3 regions of the Alcanivorax sp. P2S70 genome follow, and region 1 is predicted to be linked to each of the others. Evidence: predicted binding sites of a transcription regulator. Region 1 holds the regulator's gene; each other region holds the start of a gene.

Region 1 (2,270 bases):
GTCGCCTACGTAGGTGCGCAAAGCATCGGTAACTTCCAGGTGATGACCGCTGATATTTATTTGCATGGCTGGCTCCTTTACCTGCTTGTGGGCCGTCCCAGGCACCTACACCAAACGCTTGCGGGCGCTGGAAGACGGTATTCTCATCGCCTCACGATACTTGGCGACGGTCCGGCGCGCCACGTTGATTCCCTGCTCGTTCAGCAAGCTGGCTAGCTTGTTGTCGCTGAGTGGCTTGCGAGGGTTCTCTGCGGCGACCAGCTTCTTAATAATGGCACGAATAGCGGTGGAGGAACACTCACCACCACCATCTGTTCCCACGTGACTCGAAAAGAAATATTTCAGCTCAAAGACGCCGCGGGGTGTGGTCATGTATTTCTGATTGGTGACCCGACTGATGGTTGATTCATGCATCTCGACGGCATCGGCGATATCGGCCAGTACCAGTGGCTTCATGGCCTCTTCACCATAATCGAAGAAATCCTGCTGGACCTCGACAATCCGCGTGGCGACTTTCAACAGGGTGTCATGGCGGCTTTGCAGGCTCTTGATGAACCATTTGGCTTCCTGAACGCAGTTTTTCAGGTATTGGCCATCTTCACCGCTGGTTTTACGGGCAATGGCGGCATATTGCTGCTGTAGATTGACCTTGGGCAGGATGTCGTCATTCAGGCTGACCTGCCAGCGCCCGTGGTGCTGGCGGACGATGACATCCGGCACCGCATAATCGACTTGGCTCTCTCCAATTTGCTCGCCTGGCGCCGGGTCAAGGGTGCGGATCAGCGAGAGGGCATCAAGCAGTTCCTGTTCGGAGAGCTGTAGAACCTTGCGAAGCGCGGCATAGTCGTGCTTTTCCAATAGTTCAAGGTGGTCCAGAAGCGCCAGCGCAAAAGGCAGGAAAGGCGTGTCGGATTCCAGCTGGCGCAGTTGTACACCGAGGCAGTCTGCCAGGTTAATGCTGGCGACGCCGACCGGATCGAATTGCTGCAGGCGATGCTGAACGGCCAGTACCTCGTCGGCTTCGATGTGGGCATCCTCTGGCAGCCCTTCCTGGACATTCATCATGGTGACGATGTCGTCGATGCTCACGGTCATGTAGCCGCGATCGTCCAGAGATTCAATGATGGTGATGGCGATGAGTCGGTCCACATCGCTCATGGGGGTCAGGTTGAGCTGCCAGTGCAGGTGGTCATGCAGATTGCCGGACACGGTGTGCCGTTGCTGCCAGTCATCGGCGTCATCAGGGATTGACGCGGTGGCACTGCTCTGGCCGGAGTAGACGTCATCCCACTCAGTGTCGACACCGGGTTCGCCGTCGACAAATTCTTCCAGGGCGTCATCACGCTCTGCGTCCATCTCCTGACGATCTTCGTCATGCTCAGGCAGGGCGTCGTCGCCAAAGTCGTCGGCCAGTTCCAGCAGCGGGTTGCTTTCAACCGCTTGCTGGATCTCCTGCCGGAGATCCAGCGTGGACAGCTGCAGCAGGCGAATCGCCTGCTGCAACTGAGGTGTCATGGTCAGCTGTTGGCCGATTTGTAGTTGTAGTGTGGGCTTCATACTGCTCGGATTGGTGTGATCCCCAAAAACCCGAGAATAACAGCTTCAAACTTGTTCTAGCAATAATTGTGCCAGTGGTTCTTGTGTGGTAGGAGTCTGAAGCGTTAACAGTGAACGGTGAACCGTTGATGTTGCGCGGGCGGGTTTGCTGATTTTTTCGGGCTTTGATGGCCGCGGCCGGGGTCCTGGTTCGGCTTCTGGCGTTCGGAAACCCCGGGACTATTCCGCGCCGTTGTTCACTGTTAACTGCTCACTCGCCCTGGCTGTTACAGCCTAAAGTCTGCCCCCAGATACACATCCCGCACCTGCTGGTTCGAGAGGATGGTGTCGGCGTCACCGGATGCGATGATGTGGCCAGCGCTGACAATGTAGGCGGTGTCGCAAATGTCGAGGGTCTCACGCACGTTGTGGTCGGTGATGAGTACGCCAATACCACGTTCTTTCAGGTGCCGGATGATGCCCTTGATGTCGTTCACGGAGATCGGGTCGACGCCGGCGAAGGGTTCGTCCAGGAGGATGAAGTCCGGGTCGGTGGCCAGACCGCGGGCGATTTCGGCACGGCGACGTTCACCGCCTGACAGGCTCATGCCCAGCGAATCGCGAATATGCGTAATGTGGAATTCCTTGAGCAGGTTTTCCATCCGTTCGTGGCGCTCCTGTTTGCTTAGCTCTTTGCGGGTTTCAAGAATGGCCATGATGTTTTCCGCGACCGT
Region 2 (2,270 bases), on a different contig from region 1:
GCGCCTGGCTCACCAGCTATGTGGAAACTGCCCTGTTGCGCGCTATCTGGTATCCCACCACCGTGGCCACGGTGTCCCGCAACTGTCGCACCATCATCCAGCGCTACCTGGAAGATACCGCCGACAACAGCGACAGCCTGCCCTTCAAACTGCACGACTTCGGTGCCCGTGGCGCCACCTCGGAAGAAGCTGCTGCCCTCGGTGGCATGGCACACCTGGTTAACTTTGCCGGTACCGATACCCTGTCCGCGATCATGGCCGCGCGCCGTTACTACGGTGCCGACATGGCCGGCTTCTCCATCCCGGCGGCAGAGCACAGCACCATTACCAGCTGGGGGCGCGACGGTGAAACCCGGGCCTACGCCAACATGATCCAGCAATTCGGCGGGCAAGACCGGGTGGTGGCGGTAGTCAGCGATTCCTACGACATCTGGAACGCCATCGACAACCTGTGGGGTGGCGAACTGCGCGAGCAGGTAGAGCAGGCCGGCGGCACCCTGGTGGTCCGTCCCGATTCCGGCGAACCGGTGGAGATCGTCCCGGAAGCCATCGAACGCTTGATGGCCCGCTTCGGCTACCGCACTAACAGCAAGGGCTACCGGGTGCTGCCGGACTGCGTGCGCCTGATTCAGGGCGACGGCGTCTGTGCCCAGTCCATCGAAGCAATCTTGCAGGAAATGAAAGCCCGCGGCCTGAGTGCGGATAATGTGGCCTTCGGCATGGGCGGCGAGTTGCTGCAAAAGCTTAACCGCGACACCCAGAAGTTCGCCATGAAAGCCTCTGCCATCTGCATCAACGGCGAATGGCGCGACGTCTACAAGGATCCGATCACCGATCCAGGTAAACGCTCCAAGCGTGGCCGGTTGGCGTTAGTACGCAGAAACGAGAGCGTCCAGACGGTACGCGCTGATGCTCTTAACGGTGACGGTGTAGATAGTGAAGAGAACCAATTGATCAAGGTGTTCCGTAATGGAGAAACCCTGGTCGATTGGGACTTTGAAACCATTCGCCAGCGGGCGGCACAGGGCAACGGCGGCAATTAATCGGCCAATGTCCTGCCCCCGTGACCACATCGCGGATCAAGGAGTAAAGCGTTCCACAGCGAAGCCCGGCAATAGCCGGGCTTTTTGTTGCACACCACTTTCTACACCTCCCCTGTAGGAGCGTCGCTCGCGGCGCGATAGCCGCGGCGCGGCTCTCTTTCGCGGTGGAACCACCGCTCCTGCAAAACCGTGCCAATCCCCTGGCAAACTTGTATACCACCTTGTATGGCACGGTTGCTGCATAAAGTTGGTGCATGGCAACCGGCAGGAAGAGGTCTGGCTCGTGACCGTACAGGAACCGGCACCGACACAACGGCGACATCCCAAGACACCAGCCCATGGCAAGGGGTGGAAGGCCCGGCTGCAGATGCAGCTGGAGTGCGCCATTACGGGGCAAGGCGCCAAGACTGTCATGACCGGCCTGCACCATTATGGGCCGCTGCGCGTTCAGCGCCCCTTCTACCCGGAAGGCGGCACCGCCCACATCTACCTGCTGCATCCCCCCGGTGGCGTGGTCGGTGGCGATGGTCTGGAGATCGACATCACTGCCGGCACGCAGGCCCATGGCCTGTTCACCACCCCCGGTGCCACCAAGTTCTATCTCAGTGCCGGCGATACCGCCCGCGTCAGCCAGGCCCTAACCGTGGCCCCCGGTGGCACCCTGGAATGGTTTCCCCAGGAAAACATCTTCTTCCCCGGCGCCAAGGTGCACATGGACACCACCATTGATCTGCATGGTGATGCCCGTTTCATGGGCTGGGAAATCTCCTGCCTGGGGCGGCCGGTGAACAGCGAGATCTTCGAGCAGGGCAATATCGATGCGCGCTTTCGCATTAATCGCGACGGCAGGCCGCTGCTGATCGAGCGCCTCAAGGTGGATCAGCCGCGCCACCTCAATGCGTCATCCGGGCTGCGTAACTTTCCCATGCAGGCTTTGTTTGTGGCCACTGGTTGCAACGAGGTCTTGCTGGAACAGGCCCGCGACATCATTGAGGGCAACACCGGCGAGATGCCCTGTGGCCTCACCTTGATCGACGACATTCTGGTGATGCGTGTGCTCGGCACCCGCTGCGAAAAAATCCAGGCACTGATGATTCCGGTCTGGCAGTTATTACGCCAGACCCTGCTGAACAAACCGGCGGCAATCCCGCGCATCTGGAATACCTGACGGTGAACGGAAAAGGCGAAAAGGCAAAATCATGGAACTGACACCCAGAGAAAAAGACA
Region 3 (2,270 bases), on a different contig from region 1:
ACCCGGCATGCGCACATCACTGATCAGGACGTCCGGTTCCTGGCCGCCATTTTCCAGGGTATTGAGCGCTTCATCGGCATCTTCAAAGCAGGTGACGGCGTAATTTTCCTGACTCAGCGCTTTTTCCAGCACCCAACGAATGGAGCGGTCATCGTCTACAACCCAAATACTTTCGCTCATGACCTGCTTCTCCCAGGGATCGTGTCTGTGTCTTTCATGACTCTTCTGTCTCAATCAGCTCCGGCTGCTCCATGGGCAGCAAAAGGCTGAATACGGTTTCACCCGGCACACTTTCGCATTCGATCAGTCCATGATGCTGGCTGATGATCGACTGGGCGATGGAAAGGCCCAGCCCTGTGCCGCTGGCGCGGCCACTGACCATGGGATAGAACAGGGTTTCCTGTACTTCCGGGTCGATGCCGGGCCCGTTATCAATAATGTCTACGCGCAACACCAGCCGGTGCCTCAGCACCCCGATGGTGAACTGGCGCAGCACCCGGGTACGCATCACGATGCGCGCCTGTGGCGTTGACGATTCCAGCAGCGCCTGGGTGGCGTTACGGATCAGGTTCAGCAGCACCTGAATCAGTTGGTCCCGGTCGGCCACCACATCCGGCAAGCTGATATCGTAATCCCGCCAGATCGAGACGCCCTGGGGATGCTCAGCCAGTAACAACTGACGTACATGCTCCAGGCACTCATGCACATTGACCGGGCGAAACTCTGGCGGCTTGCGAGGCCCCAGCATGCGATCTGCCACAGAGCGCAAGCGATCCGCCTCATCAATAATGACCTTGGTGTACTCGGTCAGCTCAGGGTCTGGCAGGGCACGTTCCAGCAGCTGTGCAGCGCCGCGAATGCCCCCCAAGGGGTTCTTGATCTCGTGCGCCACACCCCGCACCAGCGCCCGGGTTGCCTGGTGGGCATGCAGCAACGCCTCCTCACGGGTAATGCGCAGCAACCGATCCAGCGCCTGAAGCTCCAACAGGAGGCACAGCGGCTGGCCGGGCTCATTGATGGGGCTGACCGAATAATCCACGGTGACCTCATTGCCCGGCGCCACAGACAAGCGCGCCTCCCGGCGCGTAAAGGGGTGCTCGTCACGGATGCACTGCTGCAGGGCAGACCGTGCCTCTTCATCGTCAAAGAAGTAATCGGGCAATGGCTGACCGATGGCGCGGACGGCACTGGTCGCGAGCAACATTTCTGCTGCCGGATTCAGATAACGCACGTGCAGCTCACTATCGAGCATGACCACTGCAGTGCGCAGGTGATCGAGTAACCGTTTGTGCAAGGCGACACCACTTATCAACTAATTGGCCCATAACAGGGCATAAGCAATTATCAGGCCACCTGAGAGAAACGGGTCAGACGCGCAAATCACGCCAAAGGGACATGAAAAAAGCCGTGAGGAGTGGTTAGTTTAGCGCGCCAAAGACAAGAAATGCACCATATGGGTGCATTAAGGGGTTTTCATTGCGGGGCGTCCGAGTGATGCAGGCCTGGCTACCGTGCCCGTGGATGCGCCAGCACCCGGAGTGGCTGCCCCACCCCTGGGCGCAGAAGCTCCTTGCGAAGCAGAACTCCCCGTACTTGCCTGGCGACCAATCACCGCAGGACCATTCCCTGGTCGGTACGACCCTACCGTACTGCGATGAATATAGATTTCGATAGACGCCGACTCGGTTACGACCTCACCCTCACTATCCACCACCATGGCCGTGAGAGTGTGGACCCCCCTGTCAGGGTTCAGCAACTGCAAACCAGGCAGCTCATTCCCGTTATCAAGGACAACCAGCTTATGGCCTTCCTGCAGGCCTGGAACAAGATCCACGCTGATCTTCACCGGCTCCTGAGGGTTGCGAATTGTACTGCCTGGCTCAGGCGCCGTAATGGCAATCGTATCGTACCCGGCAAACTCAGCCTCGCCACTCCCCGTGCCAGACACCGCTTCAACGGGAGCAACCGGCAGCTCCACGCGCTTGATTGGCACGGTATTGGTTTTGCGCAACTGCACCTCTTCAGTAGCAGCCGCACCTCCCGGCTTCTGATCAGTGAAAACGACGTTGCCGTTCTCATCGACGACCCGGTAGATTTTGGATGATGCCGCCGCATCAGCTCCCGACATATCCTCTGACTCGGCGTATACCACACCGGAACAGAGCGGCAACATCATCAGCATCCACAGCTTTTTCATTCTGACTCTCCACATTTATCTACCTGATTCTGGCCCGGAAAACTTTGTTCAAACAAGGAGAAAATGCACAAAT

The links. Region 1 encodes sigma-54, which starts transcription at its own class of promoters, with help from an activator protein. Its sites were predicted from a motif close to TGGCACNNNNNTTGCTNT; they were not measured.
Region 2: a site for sigma-54 is predicted at 1,270-1,287, ahead of Q672_RS28340 (urease accessory protein UreD). Genes of this name have one in related genera too.
Region 3: a site for sigma-54 is predicted at 1,335-1,352, ahead of glnL (nitrogen regulation protein NR(II)). Genes of this name have one in related genera too.

What each region holds. Positions count from the first base shown of each region.
Region 1 covers NZ_AXBZ01000014.1:12,284-14,553, forward strand. Annotated here, with positions in the region: gene hpf (ribosome hibernation-promoting factor, HPF/YfiA family) at 1-66, opposite strand, end outside; gene Q672_RS23690 (RNA polymerase factor sigma-54) at 106-1,557, opposite strand; gene lptB (LPS export ABC transporter ATP-binding protein) at 1,824-2,270, opposite strand, start outside.
Region 2 covers NZ_AXBZ01000034.1:241,783-244,052, reverse strand. Annotated here, with positions in the region: gene Q672_RS28345 (nicotinate phosphoribosyltransferase) at 1-1,043, shown strand, start outside; gene Q672_RS28340 (urease accessory protein UreD) at 1,327-2,211, shown strand; gene ureA (urease subunit gamma) at 2,243-2,270, shown strand, end outside.
Region 3 covers NZ_AXBZ01000009.1:11,362-13,631, reverse strand. Annotated here, with positions in the region: gene glnG (nitrogen regulation protein NR(I)) at 1-180, opposite strand, end outside; gene glnL (nitrogen regulation protein NR(II)) at 215-1,294, opposite strand; gene Q672_RS21020 (DUF4124 domain-containing protein) at 1,463-2,197, opposite strand.